Regions from separate parts of the Pseudomonas sp. 15C genome, predicted to be linked through region 1. Evidence: predicted binding sites of a transcription regulator. Region 1 holds the regulator's gene; the other holds the start of a gene.
The links. The regulator FliA, encoded in region 1, starts transcription of late flagellar genes. The targets are predictions, from matches to a motif close to CTAAAGTTTNNNNNNNNNNNGCCGNTAA.

Region 1 (15,825 bases):
TTTTACCGCACCACGGCCGTCAATCATCATTTGCTTGCCACCCGGCGCCAGCAACGCCAGGCCTGGACGCAGGATGTCGCCGTCCTCGGCTTCCTTGACGCTGATGCGGCAGAGCTTGTCGAGGCGTTCGGCAAAAGCCTTGGTGAACGCCGCTGGCATGTGCTGGATCAGCACGATCGGCGCCGGGAAATTCGCCGGCAACTGCGTGAGCACGCGTTGCAGGGCTACCGGGCCGCCGGTCGATGTACCGATGGCAAGCAGTTTGTAGGCTTTGCGTTTCGGTACTGCTGACGCAGCGCTTGCAGCGGATGCACGAGCAGGCGCAGGTGCCGGACGCGCCGGAACAGGGCTGCTGTGGCTGCTGTAGCTCGACGCAGTCGAAGGCGCAGGCGTCGGTGCTGGCGCAGCGGCAGGCGCCGGGGCGCTGTAGGCACTGAAACGACGGTTGCTGCGCGAGATGCTGTGGACCTTCTCGCACAGCAGTTGCTTGACCTTCTCGGGATTGCGCGAAATGTCTTCGAAATTCTTCGGCAGGAAATCCACCGCGCCGGCGTCCAGCGCATCGAGGGTCACCCGCGCGCCTTCGTGCGTCAGCGAGGAGAACATCAACACCGGGGTCGGGCAGCGCTGCATGATGTGCCGCACCGCCGTGATGCCGTCCATCATCGGCATCTCGTAGTCCATGGTGATCACGTCCGGCTTGAGCGCCAGCGCCTGATCGATCGCCTCTTTACCGTTGGTTGCGGTGCCGACCACCTGGATGCTCGGGTCCGCTGAAAGAATTTCCGAGACGCGGCGGCGGAAAAACCCCGAATCGTCCACCACCAGGACTTTGACTGCCATAAACACTCCATTAGGTGCAGCGGGACGTCAGCGCCCCGCCGCCCCGGATTCAAATACGCCGTGCGGCGTAACGCTTGAGCATGCTTGGAACATCGAGAATCAGTGCAATGCGGCCGTCACCGGTGATGGTGGCGCCGGACATGCCCGGAGTGCCCTGCAGCATTTTGCCCAATGGCTTGATGACCACTTCTTCCTGGCCGACCAGTTGATCGACGACGAAGCCGATCCGCTGGGTGCCCACCGAAAGGATCACCACGTGGCCTTCACGCTGCTCTTCGTGAGCGGCGGAGCTGACCAGCCAGCGCTTGAGGTAGAACAGTGGCAGCGCCTTGTCTCGCACGATTACCACTTCCTGACCGTCGACGACGTTGGTGGTCGACAGGTCGAGGTGGAAGATCTCGTTGACGTTGACCAACGGGAACGCGAACGCCTGGTTGCCGAGCATGACCATCAGCGTCGGCATGATCGCCAGGGTCAATGGCACCTTGATGACGATCTTCGAGCCCTGGCCCTTGGTCGAGTAGATATTGATCGAACCGTTGAGCTGGGAAATCTTGGTCTTCACCACGTCCATGCCGACACCGCGGCCGGACACGTCGGAAATCTCGGTCTTGGTCGAAAAACCTGGAGCGAAAATCAGGTTGTAGCACTCGGTATCGCTCAGGCGATCGGCCGCGTCCTTGTCCATCACGCCGCGTTTTACCGCGATCGCACGCAGCACGTTCGGGTCCATGCCTTTGCCGTCATCGGAAATCGACAGCAGGATATGGTCGCCTTCCTGCTCGGCCGCCAGCACCACACGACCGCCACGGGCCTTGCCCGAGGCTTCGCGTTCTTCCGGCGACTCGATGCCGTGGTCGACAGCGTTGCGCACCAAGTGGACCAGCGGGTCGGCCAGGGCCTCGACAAGGTTTTTGTCGAGGTCGGTTTCTTCACCCACCAGTTCCAGGTTGATCTCTTTCTTGAGCTGACGCGCGAGGTCGCGGACCAGACGCGGGAAGCGCCCGAAGACCTTCTTGATCGGCTGCATCCGCGTTTTCATCACGGCGGTCTGCAGGTCAGCGGTGACCACGTCGAGGTTCGACACGGCCTTGGACATGGCTTCGTCGCCGCTGTTGAGGCCCAGGCGCACCAGACGGTTACGCACCAGCACCAGCTCGCCGACCATGTTCATGATTTCGTCGAGACGCGCAGTGTCGACGCGCACGGTGGTCTCGGCTTCGCTGGCCGGTTTTTCAGGCGGTGGCGAGGCAGGCGCACGGGCCGGAGCCGGTGCAGCAGCGGCCGGTTTTGGCGCTTCGGCTTTGGGTTCAGGCTTCGGCGCAGCTTTTGGCGCAGCAACGGCAGCAGCCGGAGCCTTGGCGGCCGGCGTGGCAACGCTTGATGCGGAGCCAGCCGTCGCGGCGCTGGCGTCAAACTTGCCTTTGCCGTGCAATTCGTCGAGCAGCGATTCGAATTCGTGGTCGCTGATCAGGTCGCTGCCGGCTGCGGCGGCGGCCGGTGCAGCAGGTGCAGCCGGGGCCGAAGCGATCGCCGATTCCAGCGCATCAACGGCGAAGTTGCCCTTGCCGTGCAGCTGATCAAGCAGAGCTTCGAATTCGTCGTCGGTGATGTCGGAGCTGTCGCCTTTGGCCGGTGCGGCAGGAGCCGCGGCGGTCGGTGCGACTGCGTCAGCCGCAAACTGACCTTTGCCGTGCAACTGATCGAGCAACGACTCGAACTCGGCGTCGGTGATTTCATCGCTGGCCGGCACATCGGCGGCCGGCGCAGGGGCCGCAGCGGCCGGGGCTTCGGCTTCGGCCTTGACGGCGTTCAGCGAGTCCAGCAACTGCTCGAATTCGTTATCGGTGATGTCGCCGGATGCGTCGCCTTGGACGACCAGTTCCTCGATCATCTCGGCCACTGGCGAAGCCGGGGCTTCGTCAGCGGTTTGCGGCTCGGCCAGACGCGCCAGCGCGGCCAGCAGTTCCGGCGTGGCGGCGGTGATCGGTGCACGCTCGCGGACTTCGCTGAACATGCTGTTCACCGCGTCCAGTGCTTCGAGCACGACGTCCATCAGTTCTGCATCAACGCGACGCTCACCCTTACGGAGGATGTCGAACACGTTTTCGGCGATGTGACAGCACTCCACCAGCTCATTGAGCTGAAGGAAGCCGGCGCCCCCTTTTACAGTGTGGAAACCGCGAAAAATTGCGTTGAGCAGGTCTGCGTCATCCGGGCGGCTTTCCAGCTCGACCAGTTGTTCGGACAGTTGCTCAAGAATCTCGCCGGCCTCAACCAGGAAATCCTGAAGGATCTCTTCATCGGCGCCGAAGCTCATTAATGGGGTGCTCCTACAGGTCTAAAAACCCAAAAAACCCGAAATTCCGAAAATCTAGAATCCAAGGCTGGATAACAAATCGTCCACATCGTCCTGACCGGACACAACGTCTTCTCGTTTATCGGCATGAATCTGCGGACCTTCACCCTGCGAGAGATGTTTTTGTGGATCTTTTTCGGCAAGCATCGCGGCACGGTCATGTTCGATGCCCGCAAAGCGGTCGACCTGACTGGCCATGAGGACGAGTTTGAGCAGATTGCTTTCGACTTCGGTGACCAGTTGGGTCACGCGCTTGATCACCTGACCGGTGAGGTCCTGGTAATCCTGGGCCAGCAGGATGTCGTTGAGATTGCTCGACACCGCACGGTTGTCCGTGCTGCTGCGTGACAGAAAACCGTCGACCCGGCGCGCCAGCTCGCGGAACTCTTCAGCCCCGACCTCGCGACGCATGAAGCGACCCCAATCGGCGCTCAACGTCTGGGCTTCATCGGCCAGACTGTTGACCACCGGCGTGGCGCTTTCCACCAGATCCATGGTGCGGTTGGCCGCGGCTTCCGTCAGCTTGACTACATAGCCCAGGCGTTCGGTGGCGTCGGTGATTTGCGACACTTCCTCGGCCTGCGGCATGTGCGGATCGATCTGGAAATTGACGATCGCACTGTGCAGTTCACGCGTGAGCTTGCCCACTTCCTGATACAGGCCACGGTCACGGGTCTGATTGAGCTCATGGATCAGTTGCACCGCGTCGCCGAACCTGCCTTTTTCAAGGCTCTCGACCAGTTCGACCGCGTGTTTTTTCAGGGTCGATTCAAAATCGCCCTGTGAAGATTCGTTATGCTCCATAGCTCCCCCGCGCGTTCTCAGCCGATGCGTTCGAAAATCTTCTCGATTTTGTCTTTCAACGCCTGAGCCGTGAAAGGTTTGACCACGTAGCCATTCACACCGGCCTGAGCGGCTTCGATGATCTGCTCACGCTTGGCTTCAGCGGTCACCATCAACACTGGCAGGTGCTTGAGTTTTTCATCGGCGCGCACATGGCGCAGCAGGTCGATACCGGTCATGCCCGGCATGTTCCAGTCCGTTACCAGAAAGTCGATGCTGCCGCTGTTGAGTACCGGGATGGCGGTGGTGCCATCGTCGGCCTCGACGGTGTTGGTGAACCCAAGATCGCGCAGCAGGTTCTTGATGATCCGCCGCATCGTTGAGAAGTCATCAACGATGAGGATTTTCATGTCTTTGTTCAATTCGACCTCCAAGCAGTCTTAAACGCGCCCAGCACCTGGACGCGCCACTTCAATCAATTGGCGCAGCACTTAAAGTTTGTCTGGAGCACAACGGATCGAGACCGGCGCCGCTCATCACCGCACCAGCCTCGTTTCGCAGTGTCCCCACACTGCCTTCAGCGCGCTCGCCACTCCCCCAAACGCCCCCGCAAACGGGCCGCGCACTGGCTGTGTAACTGGCTGACCCGCGATTCACTGACGCCAAGGACTTCACCGATCTCCTTGAGGTTCAGCTCTTCGTCGTAGTACAGCGCCAACACCAGTCGCTCACGCTCCGGCAAATTGGCAATCGCGTCCGCCAGCGCCGTCTGGAAGCGTTCATCTTCCAGATCGCGTGACGGCTCCATATGAGCACTGGCGCCATCCTCGTGCAGCCCTTCGTGTTCGCCGTCCTGCAAGAGGTCGTCGAAACTGAACAGGCGGCTGCCCAAAGTGTCATTCAGAATCCCGTAATAATCGTCGAGACTCAATTGGAGTTCGGCCGCAACCTCGTGATCTTTAGCGTCACGGCCGGTTTTAGCTTCAATCGAGCGAATTGCGTCGCTGACCATCCGGGTATTGCGGTGGACCGAGCGTGGCGCCCAATCCCCTTTGCGCACTTCATCGAGCATCGCGCCGCGGATTCGAATGCCCGCGTACGTTTCGAAACTGGCGCCCTTGCTGGCGTCGTATTTGGTCGACACTTCGAGCAGGCCGATCATACCGGCCTGGATCAGGTCTTCGACCTGCACACTGGCTGGCAAACGTGCCAGCAAGTGATAGGCAATGCGCTTGACCAGTGGCGCGTAACGCTCGATCAACTCGTACTGCGCGTCACGCGCCGACTTCTTGTAAAGATTCATGCCACTGGCGGTCATATCACAGGCCCTGCGGTTTGCTGCACGAGACGCTCGACGAAAAACTCCAGATGGCCGCGCGGGTTGGCCGGCAACGGCCACGTGTCGACCTTCTGCGCGATGGCCTTGAAGGCCAGGGCGCACTTGGAGCGTGGAAAGGCTTCGTAGACGGCGCGTTGTTTCTGCACGGCCTTGCGCACGCTTTCGTCATACGGGACGGCGCCGACGTATTGTAGGGCGACGTCAAGGAAACGGTCCGTGACCTTGGTCAACTTGGCGAACAGGTTGCGCCCTTCCTGCGGGCTCTGCGCCATGTTGGCGAGGACGCGGAAGCGGTTCATGCCGTAATCGCGGTTGAGCAGTTTGATCAGTGCGTAGGCGTCGGTGATCGAGGTCGGCTCGTCACACACCACCAGCAACACTTCCTGCGCGGCGCGGACGAAACTGACTACCGAGTCACCAATGCCCGCAGCGGTGTCGATCACCAGCACGTCGAGATTGTCGCCGATGTCGCTGAACGCCTGAATCAGGCCGGCGTGCTGCGCCGGGCTCAGGTGGACCATGCTCTGCGTGCCGGACGCCGCCGGCACGATGCGAATCCCGCCCGGGCCCTGCAACAGCACGTCGCGCAGTTCACAGCGGCCTTCGATCACGTCGGCCAGCGTGCGTTTGGGGGTCAGCCCCAGCAGAACGTCGACGTTCGCCAGACCGAGGTCGGCGTCCAGCAGCATGACCCGACGGCCAAGCTCTGCCAGCGCCAGCGACAAGTTCACTGACACGTTAGTCTTGCCGACGCCACCTTTGCCGCCGGTCACCGCGATCACCTGTACGGGATGCATGCTGCCCATGTTATTTCTTTACCTTGTCTTGCATAGACGGAGGCCACATTACTGGCTGCGCGTTCCGGATCGGAACAATGCGTGGCAGACCATCGATGTAGGTACAAAAACTGTTCATGATTACCTCAGCCAACCTGCTTGGTCGGGCTGTGATAGATATCAGCGAACATGTCAGCCATGGCTTCTTCGCTGGGTTCTTCCTGCATTTGCACGCTGACGGCGCGGCTGACCAGTTGATGACGGCGCGGCAGATGCAGATCATCCGGAATCCGTGGGCCATCGGTCAGGTACGCGACCGGCAATTCATGACTGATCGCCAGGCTCAACACTTCACCAAGACTGGCTGTTTCATCCAGTTTAGTCAGAATGCAGCCGGCCAGCCCGCAACGCTTGTAACTATGATAAGCGGCGGTTAGAACCTGTTTCTGGCTGGTGGTTGCCAGGACCAGATAATTTTTTGAGCGAATGCCCCGCCCGGCCAGGCTTTCCAGCTGCATGCGCAGCGCCGGATCGCTGGCCTGCAGGCCGGCGGTATCGATCAGCACCACGCGCTTGCGCAGCAGCGGATCGAGCGCCTGTACCAGCGACTGGCCCGGATCGACGTGGGTCACCGGCACATTGAGAATGCGGCCCAGGGTCTTGAGTTGTTCCTGCGCACCGATGCGGAAGCTGTCCATGCTCACCAGCGCCACATTCTGCGCGCCGTACTTGAGCACATAACGCGCCGCCAGCTTGGCCAGCGTGGTGGTCTTGCCCATGCCGGCAGGGCCGACCATCGCAATCACACCGCCCTCTTCCAGCGGCTCGACTTCCGGCACGGCAATCATCCGCGCCAGATGCGCGAGCAACATGCGCCAGGCCTGACGCGGCTCTTCGATATCGGTGATCATCGACAGCAGATCACGCGACAGCGGGCCGGACAGGCCGATGCGCTGCAGACGGCGATACAGATTGGCTTGCGCCGGGCGGCTGCCCTGCAGCTGATTCCAGGCCAGCGTGCCGAGCTGCACTTCCATCAGTTCGCGCAGGCTGTTCAACTCAAAACGCATCGAATCCAGCGCACGCGGATCGACGCCCGCCGAAGCCTGCGCAGGCGCTGCGGCCGGACGCGCCGGTGCAGCGTAGGTCGGCTCGGTCAACGGTTCGGCAGCGGTCAGCGGCAGGCCGGCCGTCAACGGCAGCCCGGCGAACAACTGCTGATTGGTGTTGCCGTCGGCTTCGCCACGCAGGCTCAATTCGGCCTGTGCGGTGACGATGCGCGACTGGGTCTTGCGCAGCTCGTCCTCGAGTTCCATGTTCGGAACCCGTGGCGCCAGCGCCGACAATTTGTAATCCAGTGCTGCCGTCAACTCGACGCCGCCGGCAATGCGGCGGTTACCGATGATGGCGGCATCAGCGCCCAGCTCATCGCGAACCAGCTTCATGGCCTGACGCATATCGGCGGCGAAAAAACGCTTAACTTGCATAAACCACTACCTCAGCCGTTGGGCCCTACTGTCGCAACGATGGTCACTTGCTTGTTGTCCGGTATTTCCTGGTAGGCCAGCACATGCAGTCCGGGGACGGCGAGGCGGCCGAAGCGCGAGAGCATCGCGCGGATCGGGCCGGCAACCAACAGGATCACCGGCTGACCTTGCATTTCCTGACGCTGCGCCGCTTCGATCAACGAACGTTGCAGCTTCTCGGCCATGCTTGGCTCCAGCAGAACGCCCTCTTCCGAGCCTTGTCCTGCCTTCTGCAGACTATTGAGCAATATCTGTTCCAACCTTGGTTCCAATGTGATCACAGGCAGCTCGGACTCAGTGCCTACAATGCTTTGGACGATTGCACGGGATACGCCGACCCGCACGGCAGCCACCAGCGCGGCGGTATCTTGACTCTTGGCGGCGTTGTTGGCGATGGCTTCGGCGATGCTGCGGATATCGCGCACCGGCACGTGTTCGGCAAGCAACGCCTGCAGCACTTTGAGCAACTGCGACAGCGAAACCACACCCGGCACCAACTCTTCAGCCAGTTTCGGCGAGCTCTTGGCCAGCAATTGCATGAGTTGCTGGACTTCTTCGTGGCCGATCAGCTCACTGGAGTGCTTGTACAGAATCTGGTTCAAGTGCGTCGCAACCACGGTGCTGGCGTCGACCACGGTGTAGCCAAGCGATTGCGCCTGGGCGCGCTGGCTGATTTCGATCCACACCGCCTCCAGACCAAAAGCCGGATCTTTGGCGTTGATACCGTTGAGCGTGCCGTAGACCTGGCCCGGGTTGATCGCCAGCTCGCGATCCGGGTAGATCTCGGCCTCCGCCAGGATCACGCCCATCAGCGTCAGGCGATAAGCACTCGGCGCCAGATCGAGGTTGTCACGGATGTGCACGGTCGGCATCAGGAAGCCCAGATCCTGCGAGAGCTTCTTGCGCACGCCCTTGATCCGCGCCAGCAACTGCCCACCCTGATTGCGGTCCACCAGCGGAATCAGGCGGTAGCCGACTTCCAGGCCGATCATGTCGATCGGCGTGACGTCATCCCAGCCCAGTTCCTTGGTTTCCATGGCACGGGCGGGCGACGGCAGCAGTTCCTGCTGACGCTTGACCTCTTCCAGCGCCACGACCTTGGCGACGTTCTGCTTTTTCCAGAACAGGTAGGCGCCGCCAGCGGCCAGCGCGGCCATGCTCAGGAAAGAGAAATGCGGCATGCCCGGCACCAGGCCCATCACCGCCATCAAACCTGCGGCCACGGCCAGCGCTTTCGGCGAGGCGAACATCTGCCGGTTGATCTGCTTGCCCATGTCTTCCGAGCCGGAAGCACGGGTCACCATGATCGCCGCCGCTGTCGATAACAACAGTGATGGCAATTGCGCCACCAAACCGTCACCGATGGTCAGCAAGGCGTAAACCTTGCCCGCATCGCCGAAGCTCATGCCGTGCTGGAAGATACCCACGGCCATGCCGCCGATGAGGTTGATGAACAGAATCAGCAGGCCGGCGATGGCGTCACCGCGGACGAACTTGCTGGCACCGTCCATCGAACCGTAGAACTCCGCCTCCTGGGCGACTTCCTGACGGCGCGACTTGGCTTGATTCTGGTCGATCAGGCCGGCGTTGAGGTCGGCGTCAATCGCCATTTGTTTGCCGGGCATCGCATCGAGGGTGAAGCGCGCGCTCACCTCGGAAATCCGCCCGGCACCCTTGGTCACCACGACGAAGTTGATGATCATCAGGATCGCGAACACCACGATACCGACCACGTAGTTACCGCCGATCACCACCTCACCGAAGGCCTGGATCACTTTACCGGCTGCGGCATGGCCGTCCTGACCGTGGAGCATCACCACCCGCGTCGAGGCCACGTTCAGTGCCAGTCGCAACAGCGTCGCGACCAGCAGAATCGTCGGGAACACGGCGAAATCCAGCGGCCGCAGCGCATACACGCAGACCAGCAGGACCACGATCGACAGCGCGATGTTGAAGGTAAAGAAGACGTCGAGCAGGAACGGCGGCACCGGCAACATCATCATCGCCAGCATCACCAGCAGCAACAACGGCACACCCAGATTGCCTCGACTGAGGTCGGCAACGTTTGTGCGAGCAGTGTTGAATAACTGAGAGCGATCCACCGGTTTTCCCCGTTCCTTTAAAGCAAACTTTTGACGCCCCGAACGGGCGCAGGGCGGCTATTGCAAGAAGCCTTCCAACTTTTGCAAAGGACTGAAAAACACGGCCAGTGCAGGAGTGAGCCTGCTCGCGATAGCGGTGTGTCATCCAATAAATTAGCCAACTGACACTCCGCTATCGCGAGCAGGCTCACTCCTGCATCTGGCGTGCATTTCACTCTCACATTTGCAATGCAGTCCTTTGTGGGAGCGAGCCTGCTCGCGAAGAGGCCCGCATGTCCGGCACAAATTTCTTGATTTAAACGAAGCGGTTTAAAAGACACCTGCAGACACGGTCTCAAGGCTACAAATCCTTGCGCCATTGCCTACAGCCAAGCCAGAATCCGCCGGCTTGTGCGCTTTGGGGTCGGGTTCTATTGTGGTCCGGTCGCTGACGAATCAGCGATCGGGTTTAGCGACCCGGATCAGATTAAAGGTGCATCAGCGTTCCAGGCTTGGTTGCGGATCGGTATGTCTGCAACTTCGTTATGGTGGCTGTATGCGGGAGGCCTTCGGGTCTACCGGGTGCCTTTGACCGGTTCGCTAACCTGCGTACAGCCGCCACCTATCCTGTTTAGCGACTGGATTTGGCGGCTCCACCACAAAGGAGTTCCACCATGACCAAACCAACGCCAAACCCGCCGGAAACCGACCCCACTTCCCCCTACGAATCCCTCGACTCCACCAAGCTCCACGACGCCGCCGACCGCGCCCTCGATCACTACCTCTGCCCGCCCGGCTCGCCGCCACCGCCGCGTAAAAAACGCACGATGTACGCCGTGACCGCGGATTTCAAAAACGAAGAACTGCTGGCCAACGCCTGCGAAACCCTCGCCTCGGCCAGAACCATCGCCAATGACTTCGCCAATCTCATCCCCGCCTCGCAACGCAGAACGCTGCTGGGGATTGCGCAATTGATCATGCTTGGGGAATTGGCGGTGAGTCGGGCGCTGGATAATCTGGAGTTGCCGCAGTAGTACCTCTCCCGACGATGGTTCCCACGCGCCGACAAGAATGCCTCAACGGGGCGTCCGCGTTCGGCTTTGAGCGGGACGCGGAGCATCCTGGGCTGCATACCTTCGCTACGCGTGGGAACGATCAAAAAAAGGCGCACGGAAAAAATCTCCCGGCGCCTGACAAGTCGCCTGTACGTCAGGTCAAGTGATACGCCATCCACCGTTTACGAGTCGTGTTGTCCGCGACTGAGCAGCTTGCGCCCGCCAACACTCCGTTATCCAACAGCTCGTAATAGACGACGTAGGGAGTGGCAAAGGAAAGGTTGATAGCAATAAATCGGCCATAATACGCACCTCTTGCATCGAACAAGGGAGTCAAGTCGACAAAATTCGCATGCAGGTGGACCGCGCCGAACGGCTGATTATTGTTGTAACGGGTGGCTCCGGACTGGCTAAGCCATGAATGCGCCTCGGCCACACTCAGGAAAGCAGTGCCTAATACAAGCCGATAGACATTTGTCACTTGCACCGAATACGAAACCTTTTGCTGATCGGCATCCATCACGGTGATGGTGGTCGATCCGTTACGCATCCCGGCAACCTTGCCATTGGCGTCAACGGTCGCTACACCCGCATTGGCCGATTGATAGGTATAGGGCGTTCGGCCGCCCGTTGGCACGCGCACCTGCACATTATTGACAACTTCCCGCTCTCGTAATCCGTAAGCCGCCCCCCCCACTAGTTTCACACCATTAAGCAACATCGGACCGGTATTGATCGCCAGCGCCTCCGTAACCTTCACCGTGTACTTCACCACCGGAAGCTTCAGCGCAGAGTCCTCGGTGTCCGTGCTGCGCAACGCTATTTTGCAGGTCAACTCACAGGTAGCGAGATCCTTGAGCGCATAGAACCAGCTGCGGTCAGCCTTGACACTGATGCCTTGCGTGATTTCTTCAGCAGTCAACGCAATGCCGGCGCGCAACGATAATGGCGCGACCCCTTCACTGATGACACTGAGCCAGACCCTTTGCCCGGCCACAGCAATCGGCAGCGGTGGCTTGACCACGCACGTGAGATCAGTCTTGATGATTCTCAGATCGATAAACGGCACAGCCCCCGCTTCCACAATCTGCGGATGGGTCAGGGCGGGATCCATGTCGCTGATTGTTGTCACCTTCAATATCAGAGGCATGGACTGTATAGCCTTGCCATTTCTGATCAATTCGGAGCGCAGCTCAACCTGTTCTCCAAGATTGTGCGCAATGAATGACGGCTGCAGAAAAAAGACTGCAACATTGTCTACATTCAACGGTTGCGGTTCAAACGTCGGCGAACCTTCTCCAGGCGCGCCTTTAACCAGTAGCCGAACCTGATCACCCGGGCGTGGACTGGCTATCTGTATGCGTGCTCTGACGCCTTCATGGTTTTCCAACGGGTCAAGCACACCATCCGGAGCGCGGCGAACCGTAGGCGGCTGCAACGACTGCGCCGGGTCTCCGATATAAAATTCGAGCAATGCGGATGACTTAGGCAGTTCGTCTGGCCGCTCGATCCACCAAAGCAGATTGAAGAACTGCTCCCGATTAAGCTCGATGGTATCCCAGTCCAGCCTGAACCGGAGCGGCTCGTCGACCGGCATTTGCTCGATCGGCAACGAGTCCCGGTAGCCCTTCCCGCCCGCATCTCCTCGACCTTCCACATGCACCACATCGCCCAAAAGGGTATAGGCGGCCGCCGCAATCCGGATATCCGTGCCATGCGGCACATGCAACGGATTGAGCACGTCGGCAATGATGCCATCCACTTTTGGCGCAGGCAGGGCAGGAACAAGCTCCCCGATGCGCGCAGTCGTCACTTCAGAAGCCAACGCAGGTTTCAACGTGGCATGACTGACGTGATACGACACACGGACCGACCCTCTGATCAATGGCGCGATATCTTCGGCGGTCACGCTGAAGGGGATGGCGCGGCCAACCAACCGGTCACTGACGTCGCGGTAAGTCTGATACAAGTGCGGGCGCCCGGAGGCACTGGTGCCCATCCAGGTCAGTGTGACTCTGAAGCCCTTCTTGATCCGGGCATCGGGACCGCAAAACACCGTGGTCAGGCTCAGCGCAGGGTCGAGGGTACCGCCAACCAGATCCGCTATTTTCGGAGCGGGCAGTCGCAACGTTTTCCCAAGCAACGCGAAGATGTAGACCTGGGAGCGATCATCTGGGCCAACTGCCTTGATGCGCAGGTAATCCACTTGCACCTGCCCGGGCGCGCTGGCCTTTACAACGCTATTAGGAATATTGAAAGACTGAATGCCGAGACGAGTGATCGTCTGTTCTTCACTGTGCTCGACCACTTCACCGCTTTGTGTCTTGGCCTTCCATCGAAGCAGTAGTTTCTCCTTCAGCGCAAAGCCAGGGCGCGTAATGATCTGAGCCCCCAGATCATAGAATCCAACCTCATCAAGGCTGACCTTATCTTCATTGGCAAGAGGGACGACTACTGGACCAAGCCAGACATTCGCCGGATCGCTGATGACCGTCGCGCGCTCCGAGAAATCGCTGACGTTTTCCACCTGATCTTTAATCTGATAGACCACTACGGCGGGATTGGCGGGCCCCGCATGCTCAATATTTTCTTTCGTAACGAGCACACTGATTGCTTTTCCGACGTCGCTCCCCTTTACCGTGTAGGGGGCGACTTCAATGCCGTGGAACCAGAGGGTCAATACGTCCCCCTCTGTCATGAATAGCCAAGGGGGGATGGTCGCTATAAAGCCGTTTGCAGCGGCATTCTTGTCAATGACCTCTCCCTCTTTGAACGGCAGTTGAGCCGGTTTGAGACGCTGATGGCCGGGCATATCCGGCTCGGGATCGATGCCGCCCGGAGGATCGATCTTGAACCAGACCTCAAGTTGCGCCCCTTCAGGCGGCTGACCGCTTTTGCGCGAAATCGCGTAGCGCAGGGTGTGCACGCCAGGCAGCACTTTGTCCGCGGGAATATGCATCACGACGTCATGATCACCGTGATCAGCCGGCAATACCGCCGTATCGACCAAATTCTGATCAATGTAGAGACGAATCGTGTCGTCTTTGGCCATATACAGATAGGCCTGCACCAGCACCAGCAACCCCTTGGCACTGGTAAAAAGCATGGGGCGGTTGACCCCGACTTGCGCCGGTGGAAAAACGATATAAGTAAACTGCCCGGGAATATTGGGCGGAAAGAGGGAAAAAAGGCCCAGCCCTCCGCTTGGATCGAAAGGAACGACGTCACGTTGCGTATCGTCGATAACGTCCTCAATCGGCATCTCCATCAAACCAGTCATCGCCCTGCTCCTGAAAAATCCGTAGCGGTTTGCCAGGGATCTGCAGAGGACATTGGATACTTGACGCAAACATCCGACCACTGTCAGAACTAACAGGTGCGCGCAGGTTTCAGACGAACGGCGCTGACGAAGCAGGAGGAAACTTTGTCGTTCGCGAGCGCACCTGTAAGAGTTGACAGTGAAGGGAGATCTCAGACCAATGCCTGCGCAGCAACGTCAGGAATCGCGACGCAAATCCGGCGGAATCGGCAAGTCATCCTTCAGCGGGTCAGGCCGCTTGCCCTTGCCGGCTCGGTACTGGCGGATCTGGTAGACGTACGCCAGCACCTGCGCCACCGCCAGATACAGCCCGCCAGGAATCTCCTGATCCAGCTCGGTGGAGTAGTAGATCGAGCGAGCCAGGCCCGGCGATTCGAGGAGCATGACGTTGTTGGCGACGGCGATTTCGCGGATTTTCAGGGCGAGGAAGTCGCTGCCCTTGGCCAGCAGCACCGGTGCGCCGCCCTTCTCCGAGTCGTATTTGAGCGCGACGGCGTAGTGGGTCGGGTTGGTGATGACCACGTCGGCGTCGGGGATCGCCGCCATCATGCGGCGCTGGGACATTTCGCGCTGGGTCTGGCGGATGCGCTGTTTGACTTCCGGGCGGCCTTCCTGATCCTTGTGTTCGTCGCGCACCTCCTGCTTGGTCATCAGCAGTTTCTTGTGCGCTTCCCACAGCTGCACCGGCACGTCGACGGCGGCGATGATGATCAGGCCGCAGGCCAGCCACAGGGTGCTCCAGCCGACCAGCAACACGCTGTGAATGATCGCCTGATCCAGCGGCTCATGGGCGATGCGCAACAAGTCGTCGACGTCGGCCGACAGCACCACCAGCGCCACGCCGAGGGTGATCAGAAACTTGGCCAGCGCCTTGAGCAGTTCGACCACGGCCTTGAAGGAAAACATTCGTTTCAGGCCGGCGGCCGGATTCATCCGGCTGAACTTGGGGGCCAGCGAACCGGCGGCGAACAGCCAGCCGCCGAGGGAGATTGGGCCGACGATGGCGGCGATCAACAAGGTGATCATCACCGGCTGAATCGCCAGCAGCGCCATCAGGCCCGACTGCATCAAGAAGCGGCCCATGGCGCCCTGATCCATCACCACTTCGCGGGACAGGCTGAAGTTCAGGCGCATCAGCTCCATCAATTCTTGCGCGAGCATGCCGCCGAAGATCAGCAATGCCGCGGCACCAGCCATCATCACGGCGAGGGTGTTGAGCTCTTTGGAGCGGGCAATCTCGCCCTTCTCACGGGAGTCCTTTTTGCGTTTCTCCGTGGGGTCTTCTGTTTTGTCCTGACCGCTTTCGCTCTCTGCCATGACTCAGCGCGCCCGTGCCAGTTCGCGTAGCAACTGCAAGGCCTCGCTGGCCAGCGGCTGATACTGGTTGAGAATGTCCGCCAGCCCGACCCAGACAATGAACAGGCCGAGCACCAGGGTCAGCGGAAAACCGATCGAGAAAATGTTCAGTTGCGGCGCGGCGCGGGTCATCACGCCGAAGGCGATGTTGACCACCAGCAGCGCGGTCACCGCCGGCAACACCAGCAACAACGCGGCGCCGAGCACCCAGCCGAGCTTGCCGGCCAGTTCCCAGTAGTGAGCGGTCATCAGACCGCCGCCTACCGGCAGCGTGGTGAAGCTTTCAGTGAGGACTTCGAAGACCACCAGATGGCCGTTCATCGACAGGAACAACAGCGTCACCAGCATGGTGAAGAACTGCCCGATCACCGCCACCGAAACGCCGTTG
Region 2 (15,825 bases), on a different contig from region 1:
AAAAATGTAAGAAACATACCTTTGCAATATCTTCGACGAGCTACGGCGTTATGCCTGCAAATAGGAATACTCAGTGCTCATCGTTATAAATAAACTTGGGCATTTCCCAATGAAAACGAATCGCCAGCAGACGCAACAGGAATCCGCCAAACAAAGTGATGAGAATGGCCTGTTCGCTGGGCAGGTCAAGATAGAGACACAGCATGTAACACCACGCCGCAGCAAACGACACGCTCGCATAAAGTTCGCGCCGGAAGATCAATGGAATATCATTGCAGAAAATATCGCGAAGAATGCCGCCGAATACCCCGGTGATTACCCCGCTGACCGATGCCACCAGCATGCCGTGGCCCATTTCCAGCGCGGTCATGCAGCCGATCAGGGTGAACGCCACCAGACCGACTGCATCGAGCACCAGAAACAATGAGCGCAGGTGGCGCATCCAGCGCGCGGTGAACACGGTGAACATTGCCGCAACCGAGGTCAACACCAGGTATTCCGGGTGTTTTACCCATGTCAGCGGGTAATGCCCCAGCAGCACATCACGAACCGAACCGCCACCCAACGCTGTGATGCAGGCAATCAGCACCACACCAAACCAGTCCATACCGCGACGACCGGCAGACAAAGCCCCGGTCATGGCTTCAGCGGTAATGGCAATCAGATAGAGCATCAGCAACATGGCGGCGATCCCGGCAGAGAGGCGCGCAGTCTAGCCACTTCGCACCGGTATCAAAAGAGATGACGTTAGCCTCGTTCCAGCCTGAAGCTTCGTTCTTTGAAGTCAGTGCGGATAGCCAGCTTATGCTCCGTACCAAATTGATCCAGAGCGGTAAAGCGGAAAACTTCCGATCTATCGACCGGCGGTTGGTCTCGTGCAGTTGGAGACAGTAACTGGACAACAGTCAGTTCTCCGATGCGGTCGTTGACTCGAACCTCGTAGTCCTTCTCATGATAAATATTTCTGATGGAGTCTGGCGTCCATCCGACGACGTCGCTATACGGTAACGACACGTCAATACTTTGCCGGTCAGGGCGGACAATAATGCCTGCCTGGAACGCTGCGTTCCATCCTTTGGTTTTATTACCAAAGGCAAAAACAACGTTCTTGTCAGACCCCTCAGCAATCCAGTCCACCAATTTTATTTGTCGCGAACCTGGATACAGGCCGAGGTAGTACTTGTAAATACGCTGGTTTCTAAACCCACCGTCATACCAGACGCCCTCCCAACGGAATTGCTCCACCGCATAGGTAACTGGCAGGATGGCCTCAACGCTGACGCTGCTGTCATGCCTGCTCGAAAGCGTTGTGCCGTTGCTGCGGATAATTGTGTTATCAAACTTTATGGACGCACCGATCTGGATGGTTTCGACATTTTCGCTGGAAACCCAAAACGTGCGGACCCGGCGCTGGCCCGAAGAATCCTCGCCTCCCTCATCCTCATCATCCGCAACGGTGGAGGTGGCGGTCTGCGTTACCGCCAGGGTGAAACGGCCCTGCTCCGTGCTGGCTTGCCAACCGTTGCGCAAGGTCCTGCCGCTGTCATAGTGAATGAGACGAATACTCTCCATGACCTCGTCGGAAACCGCAACGACGTCACCGTCGCGATCCAGACCAGATACTACGACCTGGACTTTAACCTGCATGCGCCCATTGGCATACAGAACTTTGTTTCGACTGAATCCACCTGCGTCAAACTTCACGGCCAAACTACCGATACTTTCCGCCGCACCCGACTGGTCGGATTGACCTTGTAATGAATCCAACTGTTCACTCATGAATTTCTTCCTTGCCAAACCTGAGTTTCGAACACTTCGCAACTCGAAATAGAGCGAAAGTAATAGCACGAGGCAAATCTGACCCGCATTGGAAATGTGTAATAAAAAACAAAAAAACCGATCATCACTTTTTTTTGAAAATGACGAACCTGAACTTACATTTCGATGCGAATTAAACTCGGCTCAACACTCAAGATCAGCCTTTCGCAACAGCAATAATAGATAACAACTGCTTCGAAAGTTTTACGGCAGGCCATTTGCGACAAATGCGACGATCAGCGGCAAGCGCCACCAGCCCGTTTTATGCTGGCACGACACGGCACGAGCGACACGTTCCAATGCAGGAGCAACCCGCGGCAGCTCCTGCACAAACCCCATCAGAACTTGATGAAATGCTTGCGGTAATGCTGCAACTCGGCAATCGATTCGCGGATGTCGTCCAGCGCCAGGTGCGTGCTGCCCTTCTTGAAGCTGTCGCGCACGTCCGGCGCCCAGCGCGCGGCCAGTTCCTTGAGCGTCGAGACATCGAGGTTGCGGTAGTGGAAGTAGCTTTCCAGCGCTTTCATGTGGGTATAGAGGAAGCGACGGTCCTGGCAGATGCTGTTGCCGCAGATCGGCGATTTGCCTTTCGGTACCCATTTCTCCAGGAAGGCGATGGTTTCGGCTTCGGCTTCGGCCATGCTGATGCGGCTGTCGCGCACTCGCTGGGTCAGGCCAGAGTTGCCGTGGGTGCGGGTGTTCCACTCGTCCATGCGCGCGAGGACTTCATCGCTGTGGTGGATAGCGATCACCGGCCCCTCGGCCAGCGTGTTGAGGTCGCTGTCGGTGACGATGGTGGCCATTTCGATGATGACGTCGTTGTCCGGGTCCAGACCGGTCATTTCCAGGTCGATCCAGATCAGGTTCTGCGGGTTTTGCATATTCGGGCTCCTAGGCAATGCTGCGCAGTTTAGCCTAGGCCGTTGCCCGGGCGTGCTAAACTCGCGGCCGTTTTACCTAATCGCTGCATTCTTCAGACGGAACACCCATGGCCAAACGCCAACTCAATCGTCGTCAAAACTGGCGCATCGAAAAGATTCAGGGCGAGCGCGCCGCCCGCGCCGCCAAACGCGAGTCCTCGGCGGTCGAAGCCCTCGAGGGCGGCGACCTCGGCCCTGAACAACACGGTCTGGTGATCGCGCACTTCGGCGTGCAGGTTGAAGTCGAAGCCGTTGACGGCGAACTGGCGGGCCAGGTGTTTCGCTGCCACTTGCGCGCCAACCTGCCAGCGCTGGTAACCGGCGACAAAGTCGTCTGGCGCGCCGGCAACCAGGGCATCGGCGTGATCGTCGCGCAATTGCCGCGCAGCACCGAACTGTGCCGCCCGGACAGCCGTGGCCAGCTCAAACCGGTAGCGGCCAACGTCGACATGATCGTCATCGTCTTCGCCCCGCTGCCCGAGCCGCATGCCAACCTGATCGACCGCTATCTGGTCGCCGCTGAACACGCCGGCATCCGCCCTCTTCTGCTGTTGAACAAATTCGACCTGATCGACGAGCAGAACGCCCCGGCACTCAACGCGCTGCTGGCGGTGTATCGCACGCTGGGTTATCCGGTGCTGGAAGTTTCCGCACACCACGGCAACGGCATGGAGCAGCTGCAGCAACAGCTCGACGGACGCATCAGCGTGTTCGTCGGCCAGTCCGGCGTCGGCAAATCATCGCTGGTCAACAGCTTGCTGCCCGAGGTGGAAACTCGTGTCGGGCCGTTGTCCGAACTGTCCGGCCAGGGCACGCACACCACCACCACCGCGCGGCTGTTCCACTTCCCTGGCGGCGGCGAACTGATCGACTCGCCGGGTATCCGCGAATTCGGCCTCGGCCACGTCAGCCGTGCCGATGTTGAAGCCGGCTTCATCGAATTCGACGATTTGCTCGGCACCTGCCGTTTCCGCGACTGCAAGCACGACCGCGAACCGGGCTGTGCGCTGCTCAAGGCGCTGGAGGACGGGCGCATTCAGCAGCAACGAATGAACAGCTACCGCTCGATCATCGCCAGCCTGCCTGAAAACGGCTATTAAACAGGCCTGTCGGCAGCCCCTTGCGCGGGGCTGCCGCGTGTCAGTCTGTGCCTGATCTCAACCGCTTCTTTTAAACGTCAGACTTGGCTGTAGGGCGTTCGCACGCCTGTTTGCAAGACGTTTCTGTTTTGCCGCGCAGACCTTGTGAGCGCGTTCCAGATGCCTACATTCGGTTCCTCTCTCGCTTCTTGCGATCTCCGAGGAACGCCATGCAAACCTATCACCTGTTCATCAGCCATTCGTGGAGCTACGCCCACGCCCACGACAATCTGGTGCGCCTGCTCAATGCGAAACCGGGTTTTACCTACAAGAATTTTTCAGTGCCAACGCACAATCCGATTCTTGATGCCCGCACCGATCAGGAGCTTGAGCAAGCCATCGAAAACAAGATTCGTCCCTGCTCGGCGGTGCTGATCATGGCTGGCATGTATTCGACCTACAGCAAGTGGATCAACAAGGAAATCGAGATCGCCAAACGCATGGGCAAAGTGGTCATTGCGATCAAACCGTTCGGCGCCGAGCGCATCTCGACCGTGGTGCGCAACGCCGCACACGCCGAATGCGCCTGGAACACCAACAGCATCGTCAGTGCGATTCGCCTGCATACGGCGGTGTGAGCATGCGCAAGGGACTGTTTATCGGCATCAACGATTACTCGAATATTTCCGGATTGAGCGGCTGTTGCAACGACGCCATGGCCATGGCTTCGGTGCTCAAGACCAACGCCAATGGCGACCCCAATTTCAAGAATGTCGTGCTGACGTCTGCCGAAGATTATCTGAGCCGCGAAAGACTCGAGGATCAGATCCGCGAGCTGTTTTCCGGCGACTGCAATGTCGCCCTGCTGTATTTCGCCGGTCACGGTGGCTTTGATGCCGGCACCGATGAGGGCATGCTGATACCGCAGGACTACCGCAACGCGAAAGACGGCATCCGCATCAGTGACATTCTCAACTGGGCGACCAAAGCCACGCGCATCAAAAATAAAATGATCATCCTCGACTGCTGTCAGAGCGGTTCGGCCGGCGAAGTGCGCGCCTTGCGCAGCGAAAGCAGCACCATCGGCGAAGGCATGAGCATTTTGACTGCCTGCAAGAAAGAGGAGCCGGCCATGGAAGGCGCGCAGCATGGGGTGTTTACCGGTCTGCTGCTGCAAGCGTTGCACGGAGGCGCGGCGAACATTCTTGGCAAGATCACCCCCGGCAGCCTGTATTCCTTTGTCGACAACGCTCTGGATGCCTGGGAGCAGCGGCCGGTCTTCAAGACCAATGTTTCGCAGTTCATTTCCCTGCGCGAGGTCTCGCCGCTGATTCCCAAGGAAATCCTGCGCAAATTGCCGGACTGGTTCGCCGAAGCCGAGTCGGTGTTCGCACTGGACCCCAGCTACGAACCCACCGAAGCGACGTTCGTGGCCGAGCATGGCGAGATCTTCGCTCAGTTGCAGAAATGCAACCGCCACAGCCTGATCGAGCCGGTCGACGCCGAACACATGTACTACGCCGCCCTCCACTCCACCGGTTGCCGCCTGACGGCCCTCGGTGCGTATTACCGTGAACTCGCCATTAAAGGACATTTCTGATGCCCGTATTCATCAGCTACCGCCACATGGACCGCGCCCACGCGATCGCTATCAATACCCGCCTGACCCAGGCGAAGATCAAGACTTACCTCGACGTGCTCGACCCGGAATCGCAGACCACCGATGACATCACCGGGGTGATCACGCGCAACATCACCGAGTGCACGCATTTGCTGGCAGTGGTTTCAGAGAAGACGGCGCTGTCGTGGTGGGTGCCGTTCGAGATTGGCGAAGCGACCATCAGCAACCGACGGATTTGCTCGTTCAAGACCGGCCCGGCGGAGTTGCCGCTGTATCTGGATAAATGGCCGAAGTTGAGCACCAACAGCGATCTGGATTTTTTCATCGACGCCTATCGCGATGAAGTCATGAGCAAACGCTCGATGGCGCTGGATTCGATCAATGAATCGATCAAGGGCAGCTACAAGCGCAATGCCGAGTTCTTTCATGAACAGCTGAAGAACCGGATTCGGCGCGGGTTCTAGACCATTGTCATGCCTGAAGAGCCCCTCACCCTAGCCCTCTCCCGGAGGGAGAGGGGACTGACCGCGCCGCGCTCAAGGGGTACGCCGACCCGAGATATCACGGTCGAACTCTGGTTCTGAGATACCGGAGATCGGCTCCCTCTCCCTCGGGAGAGGGCTGGGATGAGGGGCTGCGATCTTCGCGGCACAGTAATCCTCAAGCCGAAACAATCAGGCAAAAAAAACCGACATCACTGTCGGTTTTTTTAACAATCACTGCTTCGGCGCTGGCACCGCCCCACCCGGCTCAGCCGGCTTCGGCGCGGCATCATCAAACAGATTCAGCCGCTCACGCAGTTCATGCGCGGGCACCGGTTGCTGATCCGCCGGCAACGCGTTCGGATCAGCAGGCGCCGCCGGTGCAGCACCGTTCTGACTCTGATCCGCCGGCTTGGCAGCATCGGCACCTTGCGCACCCTCGATGGCCGCCTGGGCCTTCTTGGTCAGCACGACGATATCGATACGGCGGTTGACCGGGTTGAACGGGTTCTCGCGGTCGAACAGCGCCGACGAGGCATAACCGACCACCCGCGCCACTTGCGCATCCGGGTAGCTGCCAGCGACCAAGGCACGCCGGGCGGCGTTGGCGCGGTTGGCCGACAGCTCCCAGTTGCCGTAGTCGCCGCTGCCGATGTAAGGCTTGGCGTCGGTGTGACCGCTGATGCTGATCTTGTTCGGCACCGCTTTGATGGTGTCGGCCATCGCCAGCAGGATGTCTTCGAAGTACGGCTTCAGGCGTGCGGAACCTGAGTCGAACATCGGCCGGTTCTCGGCGTCCATGATCTGGATGCGCAAGCCGTTCGGCGTGATTTCGAAGAGAATCTGGTCCTTGAATTTCTGCAGCTGCGGGTTCTCGTCAACCTTGTTCTGCAATTCTTGCAACAACAGCTCCAGACGCTCTTTCTCGACCTGCTCGGCCATGCCTTCAACCTGCTCGGTGTCGACCGTGACCTTGTCGGGCTGCGGCTGCGACTTCACTTCCGGGTTGAGGGTGTTTTCCGGCGCCAGGGTCGGCGTGCCGCCCAGATCGATGATGTACGGCGTACCGCTTTCGGAGAAGCCGACCGGGTCCTTGAAGTAACCGGCGATGGCGATTTTCTGCTCCGGCGTCGCCGTGGACAGCAGCCACAGCACCAGGAAGAACGCCATCATCGCGGTGGCGAAGTCGGCGAAGGCAATTTTCCACGCCCCGCCGTGGTGCCCGCCGGCAATGCGCTTGACGCGCTTGACTATGATCGGCTGATTATTTTCCATTTCTTAACGACCGCGAACGGCTTGTTCCAGCTCGGCAAAGCTTGGACGGTGGGCCGGATACAGAACCTTGCGACCGAACTCGACCGCCAGCGACGGCGGCATGCCGGAAGCGGAGGCCACCAGCGAGGCCTTGATGGCTTCGTAGACGTTGAGTTCTTCCTTGGCATCGTGAGCCAGCGAGTGCGCCAGCGGGCCGAAGAAACCGTACGCCGCGAGAATACCGAAGAACGTACCGACGAGCGCCGCACCCACGTGCAGACCGATCGACGCCTGGTCGCCCTCGCCCAGCGAGGCCATGGTCACCACGATACCGAGTACCGCCGCGACGATACCGAAACCGGGCATGCCATCGGCGATGCCGTTGACCGCATGCGATGGGTGCTCAAGGTCTTCTTTCAGACTGTAGAGTTCCATGTCGAAAAGGCCTTCGAGCTCGTGCGGAGCCATGTTGCCGGAGGACATGATGCGCAGGTAATCGCAGACGAACGCCGTCATGCGCTCATCCTTGAGCACCGCCGGGTACTTGGCGAAGATCGGGCTCGCGGCGGCATCTTCGATGTCGCCTTCGATCGCCATCATGCCTTCGCGGCGGCTCTTGTTGAGGATCTCGTAGATCAGCCCGAGCACTTCCAGATAGAAAGTGTGAGTGAAGCGCGAACCGAACATGCTCAGGGATTTCTTGAGCACGTGCATCGTCATATAACCAGGGTTGGCCTGGAGGAATGCGCCGAGGGCCGCACCGCCGATGATCATCACCTCGAAGGGCTGGATCAGGGCGGCAATCTTGCCGTGGGAGAGCACGTATCCGCCGAGCACGCTCGCGAATACGACGATGATGCCGATAATTTTAGCCATAGGTAGAAGGTACTTGTTTAAGTCGGGTTCAAGGTCATATTCGGAAGTTAAAAAATCTCTTCTTCTACTTATCGGCAAAACTGCGCCAGACTATAGCCAGTTCAGGCGAAAAGCCAATTTAGCCCATGCCGGGCGCGTCTACAGTCAGTGAAGATCCCGTCCAGACATGGCTAATGAAACGAACGTCCCACACGCAAAACCGACCACCCTCGACGGCTGGGTCAAGCTGCTCGACAGCGTCCGGCTGCCCGTCCCGCAAGCGGCGCACGACAAAGTCTGCCGGGCGATCCGCGACAATCGCAGCTCGTTGCGTGACATCGCCGATCTGATGCAGGACAGCCCGGCGCTGGCCTTGAGCATCCTGCGTGAGGCCAATCGTCACACCCACGGCACCATGGCCACGCCGGCGGAAAATCTCGAGGTCGCCATCAACCGCCTCGGCCTTGCTCGTACCGAAGAACTGCTCGCACGCCTGCCCGCCGAACCACAGATGCAGATTCCCAAGGCCCTGCGCCAGTTGCAGCTGATCAGTCAGCACGCGACGCAACAGGCCAACGGTTTTTTTGCCAGTCGCCTGGCGCGGCTGTGGCAGGACATCCATTGGGGCAGCCTGCTGTTTCTCTCGCCGCTGTGGCCGCTGGCCCTGACCTTCCCGCAACTGCTTGAGGAGTGGGAGCTGCGGGTGATTCATAAACGCGAACCGGCGCACCTCGTCGAAAGGCAATTGTTTGGCGTACGCCTGCTGAAAATTGCCGATGCGCTGGTCGAGGCCTGGCGTCTGCCGATCTGGGTCCAGCAAGGCTATAAACTGCTGCTCAACGAACAGCGTGAACTGGTGCAGGTGCTGCGTATCGCCCGCGACAGCGAACATCCGTTGCGCCAGCAAAACCGCCTCGACGATGACCCGACCCTGCGCCGCTGGCTCAATCAGCCGGCCAATACCGTGCTGCTGGCCAATGGGCTGGCGCTGTCGGCGCATCAGGCCTGGGACAGTCCGCACAGCGAACGCTGGCAGTACCTGACCAGCCTTTATCTGCAGATGTCCATGGACGAGGTGCAACAGCAGTTGCACCAGCAAGCGGCGAACAGCGCGCGGCAGCACGCCATGCCGGATTTGTGGCACCCGGCAGTTGCGCTGCTCTGGCCGTGGGGCACGCGACGCTTGCCCGCAGGCATGCTGCCCGCGGCAGCACCGTCGTCGGACGACCTCGGCCAGTGGCGTCGGCAATGCGCCGAACTGCTCGCCGAACCCAGCCGTTTCACCAACGCCATGAGCCTGACCGTCGCCGCACGCAATGCGCTGGTGGCCAGCGGCATGCGCCGGGTGATGATTCTGATGGCCGACCGCACGCACTCGACGCTGCGCGTGCAGCAAACTGCCGGCCTGCCGAAGGAGGCCGGCGCGCTGAGTTTCGTCGTCAGTCAAAGCAAAGTGCTGCAACGCCTGCTGACGCAACAGGCGCAGGTGCGGATCACCCCGGAAAACAATGCGCAGTTTTCCGCGCTGTTGCCAGCGAGCCTGCGTACGCTGTTCCGTGGCGAACATCTATTCCTGCGCTCACTGGTCAACAATGGCCGAGTGATCATGATCGTCGTCGCCGACCAGGGCGGTGGGCCGTTCGCCGATATCACCGTGCAAGCCTTCGCCAAGACTGCGCAGTGCATCGAAAAAGCCCTGCACAGCTTTAGCAGCCGTGGCCGATGAGGCTGCGCTACAATCCTCCCCTTTGTGCTCTGGAGACCTCGCATGTCTGACTTCTCTGGCTTGCCGCTCGTCATCGAGCCGAGCGACCTGCTCCCGCGGCTCGAGTCCCCGGAACTGATCCTGGTGGACCTGACCAGCCCTGCGCGCTACACCGAGGGTCACCTGCCCGGCGCACGTTTTGTCGACCCGAAACGCACCCAGTTCGGCCAGCCGCCAGCGCCGGGCCTGCTGCCGGCGAAAGCCGACCTGGAAGCATTGTTCGGTGAGCTCGGCCATCGCCCGGATGCGGTGTACGTGGTGTATGACGACGAGGGCGGCGGCTGGGCCGGGCGCTTCATCTGGTTGCTCGATGTCATCGGCCACGACAAATACCACTATATAGACGGCGGCCTGCCGGCATGGCTGGCCGACGGTCTGCCGATGTCGATTCAGGTACCGCCAGCCGTCGGTGGCCCGGTGGCGCTGACCCTGCATGAAGGGCCGACGGCCACTCGCGAATACCTGCAAAGCCGCCTCGGCGCTGCCGATCTGGCGATCTGGGATGCGCGCGGCCCGCTGGAGTATTCCGGTGAAAAAGTCCTCGCGGCCAAGGGCGGACACATTCCCGGTGCGGTCAATTTCGAATGGACTGCCGGCATGGACAAGGCGCGCCAGTTGCGCATCCGCACCGACATGCCGCAGATCCTCGAACAGCTCGGCATCAGCAAAGACAAAGAAATCATTACCCACTGCCAGACCCATCACCGGTCGGGCTTCACGTATCTGGTGGCCAAGTCCCTCGGTTATCCGCGGGTCAAGGGCTACGCCGGTTCCTGGGGCGAATGGGGCAACCACCCCGACACGCCCGTCGAGATTCAAGCTTCCAAGGAAAATCAATGAAAGAGCGTCTGTTTATCCTCAGCCAGTACCTGCTGCCGCATCACCTGCTGTCGCGCCTGGCCGGCTGTATTGCCGAGTGCCGCGTGCGCTGGTTCAAGAATGCCTTCACCCAATGGTTCGCCAAGCGCTATCAGGTGGACATGTCGCAAGCGCTGGTCGAAGACCTGACAGCGTACGAACACTTCAACGCCTTCTTCACCCGCGCCCTGAAAGACGGCGCGCGTCCGCTGGACCCAGCCCCGGGCGCGATTCTCAGCCCGGCCGACGGTGCGATCAGCCAGCTCGGCCCGATCGAGCACGGTCGCGTGTTCCAGGCCAAGGGCCACAGTTTCAGCGTGCTGGAGCTGCTCGGCGGTGACGCATCTAACGCGGCACCGTTCATGGGCGGCGACTTCGCCACCATTTACCTGTCGCCGAAGGATTACCACCGCGTGCACATGCCGCTGGCCGGTACTCTGCGTGAAATGGTCTACATCCCGGGGCGGATCTTCTCGGTCAACCAGACCACTGCCGAAAATGTGCCGGAACTGTTCGCCCGCAACGAGCGTGTAGCGTGCATTTTCGACACTGAACGCGGGCCGATGGCCGTCGTCCTGGTCGGCGCGATGATCGTTGCGTCGATCGAAACCGTCTGGGCCGGCCTGGTCACGCCGCCGAAGCGCGAACTGAAAACCTTCCGCTACGACGAAGCCGCGCGTGCGCCTATTTATCTGGAAAAAGGCGCGGAACTTGGGCGCTTCAAGCTCGGTTCGACCGCCATTGTGCTGTTTGGCCCGGATCAAGTGAAATGGGCCGAAGAGCTGGTGGCCGGTTCGCCAGTGCAAATGGGCCAGGGTCTGGCACTGCCAAAAGCCTGATTCGAGCGCAGCGGGTGCAGCATTGCGCTGCTCCCGCACCCCGCCATTTGCTGCTATGGTTTTTGGCATGAGCCAGACCAATTCCCCACTCCGGCTGCGTGCCCCGACTCCAAGTCAGCCGCGCCTGTCATTTTGCGAAGCGAACCCGCGCGACCTCAAGCGCTGGATCGCCAGCCTGCCCAAAGCCAACATCGGCGAAACCGCGCGCCAGTTGTATCAGGGCCTTGGCGAACTGAACCAACTGCTCACGCCCAGCGACAACCGCCTCGCCTTGCTCGAATTGCTGCGGCCCGAGGTGTATTTCGTCTGTCAGCATCTGGAGCGGCACTTTCTGCATCAGGCGATCATGCTCGACGAGCGTTCGCGCAAGATCAGCAATCTGTGCCAGGCCCTGCAAGGCCATCTGGCGATCGGCTATATACAGATCGTCCTGCGCATTGCGTCGAAGTACCGCAAGGAGCGCGCAGCCCTGGTCAGCACCGCCCTGCAACGGGCCGCGCATGCCCTCAAAGGCCAATTGCTGCGCGCCACCCAGCTGTACAGCGCGCCGCCGGAACAGCTGTGGTTCGAGCTGCATCAGCTCTATCGCAACGCGGTTGACCTGCAATTGCAACACCGCCGCGTGCGCGACGATTTGGCCAGCCTCACGCCTGAACTGAGCCTGGAACAGACCTACATCGCCGCGCTGCTGCTGGGCAGCGCCCGGTGCAATCAGTTGCGCCAGAATCAGATCGCCCGGCTGGGCGAAGCGCTGGAGCCGTGGAGTGCGCTGCTCAAGTTGCAGCCCGCCGGGCCGGACACCGGTCTGTTTGCGATCAGCGCCGAACTGGATGTCGGCCCGCGTTACCGCAGCATGTTTCGCAGCGAGCAGCGCAGCAGCCTGCTCAGCTTCGATCCGCAACCACTGGTGAGCGCCATCGAGGCGCAGCTGAATCAGCCAACGGCCGCGGCACTGCCGATCCCTGCCGGGCTCAGCCTCGATACTCTGCAACATTTGCACGCCACCTGGGGCCAGACCGCCGAGCGCAGCTTTCAACGCACCGCCGGCCAGGGCAATCTGACCGTATGCGTAGGCATGAGCGCGCTGCACTTCTATCTCGGTGGCGGACGCACCTTCAGCGAACTGCTCAAGCACCCCGGAGCGCGTCCGGCGAATTTCAGCCAGGTGGTCGCCAAAGGCGAAAAGGACAGCTGGAGCCAGGCCTTCGATGCGGCGCCGCAGAGCAATGATGAATATCTGCCCTACGAAGAAATCCAGTACGACCAGTTGATCGAAGATGAGGGCAGCGAAGCCACAGCGGATTATCCGACCTACGCTTTGCCGGTGATCAATCACAGCCCCGGTGGTTATTGCCTGGCATGGCCGAATGAAGTGCCTGCGCAATTGCAGGCCGGGGAAATGCTCGGCATTCGCGACAGTGCGAGCCAAAGCTGGAGCATTGCGGTGATTCGCTGGATCCGCCAGGTGCGCGGTAGCGGCACGCAGATGGGCATCGAACTGGTCGCACCGCATGCCCAGCCTTGTGGGCTGCAACTGGTGCGTTCACAGGATGACCACAGCCAGTATCTACGCGGTTTGCTATTGCCGGAGATCAGCGCAATCGACTTGCCGGCCACGCTATTGACTCCGCGCCTGCCGTTCCAGGAAGGTCAGAAAGTGCTGATCAACACCCACGGCGAAGAGCATCGCGCCGGGCTGGATCGGCGCGTGGCCAGTACGCACAGCTTCAACCAGTTCGCCTACCGCTCGTTGGAAGCCGCGCAGAATGGCGGTAGCGAAGAGGATTTTGACTCGTTGTGGAAATCACTTTGAATGCTCGCCGCCAGATCGGCGGCGATGCAATCGCTAGCAGCGCTAGCTGCTCCCACAGGGTTGTGTGAGCATCATTGGTTCTCATGCACCCACAGGAATTGTGGGACTGTCAAAGATCCAATGTGGGAGCTTGCCTGCAAGCGATGGCGCCCATTCAGGCGATGAAAAACTCAGACCTGCCCGTCACGATCACGAAAGCCCAGCAGATACAGCACGCCATCCAGACCAAGCGTCGAGATCGCCTGCTTCGCCGACTGCTTGACCAGCGGCTTGGCACGGAACGCCACGCCCAAACCCGCAATCGCCAGCATCGGCAGGTCATTCGCGCCGTCACCCACGGCGATCGTCTGCTCCAGGCGCAAACCTTCCTTGTGCGCCAGTTCCTTGAGCAGGTCGGCCTTGCGCTGGGCATCGACAATCGGTTCGATCGCCACACCAGTGCACTTGCCGTCGATCACTTCCAGTTCGTTGGCGAACACGTAGTCGATGCCGAGTTTGGCCTGCAGTTGCTTGGCGAAGTAGGTAAAGCCGCCGGACAGAATGGCGGTTTTGTAGCCCAGCCGCTTGAGTTCGGCGAACAGCGTTTCCGCGCCTTCGGTCAGACGCAACGAAGCGCCGATCGAATCGAGCACGCTGATGTCCAGACCTTTGAGCAAGGCCAGACGCTCCTTGAAGCTGGCGCGAAAATCCAGTTCACCGGCCATGGCGCGCTCAGTGATTTCCGAGACGCGATCGCCGACACCGGCAGCCTTGGCCAGCTCGTCGATTACCTCGGCTTCGATCAGCGTCGAGTCCATGTCGAACACGGCCAGACGCCGGTTGCGGCGGAACAGCGAATCTTCCTGGAAAGCGATGTCGACGTTCAATTCCTGAGCAACGCTGAGGAATTCCGCACGCAGCGCTTGCGGGTCGGCGGCCTCACCGCGCACGGAAAACTCGATGCAGCCCTTGCCCTGATCGGCCGGAGTGTCCAGCGCCATCCGCCCCGACAAACGGTCGATGTGGTCGATATTCAAACCGTATCTGGCAGTGATCGAACTGACCGCCTGCAATTGTTCGGCGGTGACCTTGCGGGTCAACAGCGTGACGATGTGGCGTTTTTTGCCCTGATTGCCCACCCATTGCTGGTAATCCGCTTCGGACACCGGGGTGAAGCGCACCTGCTGGTCGAGCTCGTAGCCTTTGAACAGAATGTCCTTGAGCACGGCTTTGCCTTGCTCGGAGTCGGGGATTTCAACCAGGATGCCGAACGACAGGGTGTCGTGGATCACCGCCTGACCGATGTCGAGAATGTTCACGCCACCCTGGGCCAGAACACCGGTAATGGCCGCCGTCAGACCCGGCCGGTCGACTCCCGTGATGTTAATCAGGACGATTTCGCGCAACGCGCACCCCCGCAACTGGAAAAAAACCGCATTCTACGCACTTTCAGTGACCATCGGGCACCGCCAGCGCTTTGCCGGTCTGGGGCCTGTCGCTATACTGCGCGTCAACTTCACGGACAAAGAGCCGAGCTCAGTGAACCGGCCCACGCCTGTTAAAACCGATAACTTCTTCCTGCTGATCTTCCGTGCACTGCGCCACCGCCGTGTACCGATTGCATTGCGCATTGCCAGCCATAACGTGATCCTGGTCGCTCTGGCCCTGGTGATCTATGCCGCGGTGATGGGCCTGCAATTCAAGCAGGCCATGCACCAGCAGGCCGATGCGCTGGGCGAAAGCCTGACCACGCAGACCGCGACTTCGGCCACTGAGCTGTTGGTGTCCAACGACATCCTCAGCCTCAATGTGCTGCTGAACAACCTGACAAAAAACAAACTGGTGGCCCACGCGGCGATCTACAGCGTGGATAACCGTATCCTCGCCGAATCCGGTCAACGCCCCAAGCACAGCCTGCTGGGCGAAGCCGAAGGTTTGTACGAGAGCAAGATCACCTTCCAGGATGTGACTGCCGGGCAACTGCGCATCAGCCTGGACATGGATCAGTTCCAGCAGCCGATGACCATCAGCCTGCAAAGCATGGGCATTCTCAGCGGGATTCTGCTGGCGCTGTCGCTGGCCCTGAGCTTGCGCATGGGCCGGCATCTGTCGACACCCTTGCTGCAGTTGCGCGTATGGCTGCGGCGGATCGACGAACACACGCCGGGGATCGATCGTCAGGATGAAATCGGCGATCTGGCGCGGCAACTGCACGCCAGCTACGCCCCGGAGCCCGCGCCGGAACCGGAGCCGGTGTTCGAAGACGAAGAAGACGAGCCGGAATTCGAGGTGCGCAATCTGCGCGACCCAAGCTTCGACGAAACTCGCCCGATGGCCGCACAGAAGCCTGCACCGCGCCGTCTGGTCAGCACCGTCGAGGACGATGACGATGATGATGCGTTTGCCGATCTGCGCGACGAATCGCTCGATACCCCGGCGCAACCGCTTGTGCGCAAGCCCACGCCGAGCGTGCCGCAGCACAGCGCCGTCCTGGCCGTGCAGCTCGGTTCGCAAGAGCAATTGCGGCGTTTGCCGCGTGCGC

Region 2: motA (flagellar motor stator protein MotA) is a predicted target of FliA. The motif match lies at 8,119-8,146, and genes of this name have one in related genera.

What each region holds. Positions count from the first base shown of each region.
Region 1 is NZ_JBUDGD010000023.1:41,130-56,954, reverse strand. It holds gene ACYYKW_RS14085 (protein-glutamate methylesterase/protein-glutamine glutaminase) at 1-843, opposite strand, end outside; gene ACYYKW_RS14080 (chemotaxis protein CheA) at 893-3,163, opposite strand; gene ACYYKW_RS14075 (protein phosphatase CheZ) at 3,218-4,006, opposite strand; gene ACYYKW_RS14070 (chemotaxis response regulator CheY) at 4,024-4,395, opposite strand; gene fliA (RNA polymerase sigma factor FliA) at 4,563-5,303, opposite strand; gene fleN (flagellar synthesis regulator FleN) at 5,300-6,130, opposite strand; gene flhF (flagellar biosynthesis protein FlhF) at 6,247-7,587, opposite strand; gene flhA (flagellar biosynthesis protein FlhA) at 7,599-9,728, opposite strand; gene ACYYKW_RS14045 (DUF6124 family protein) at 10,382-10,741, shown strand; gene ACYYKW_RS14040 (Ig-like domain-containing protein) at 10,917-14,042, opposite strand; gene flhB (flagellar biosynthesis protein FlhB) at 14,259-15,398, opposite strand; gene fliR (flagellar biosynthetic protein FliR) at 15,402-15,825, opposite strand, start outside.
Region 2 is NZ_JBUDGD010000003.1:173,229-189,053, reverse strand. It holds gene ACYYKW_RS03600 (trimeric intracellular cation channel family protein) at 71-682, opposite strand; gene ACYYKW_RS03595 (hypothetical protein) at 748-1,779, opposite strand; gene orn (oligoribonuclease) at 2,157-2,699, opposite strand; gene rsgA (small ribosomal subunit biogenesis GTPase RsgA) at 2,807-3,838, shown strand; gene ACYYKW_RS03580 (TIR domain-containing protein) at 4,048-4,455, shown strand; gene ACYYKW_RS03575 (caspase family protein) at 4,458-5,417, shown strand; gene ACYYKW_RS03570 (toll/interleukin-1 receptor domain-containing protein) at 5,417-5,902, shown strand; gene motB (flagellar motor protein MotB) at 6,155-7,195, opposite strand; gene motA (flagellar motor stator protein MotA) at 7,199-8,050, opposite strand; gene ACYYKW_RS03555 (HDOD domain-containing protein) at 8,217-9,755, shown strand; gene rhdA (thiosulfate sulfurtransferase) at 9,798-10,634, shown strand; gene asd (archaetidylserine decarboxylase) at 10,631-11,491, shown strand; gene ACYYKW_RS03540 (molecular chaperone) at 11,559-13,304, shown strand; gene serB (phosphoserine phosphatase SerB) at 13,475-14,689, opposite strand; gene ACYYKW_RS03530 (AhpA/YtjB family protein) at 14,823-15,825, shown strand, end outside.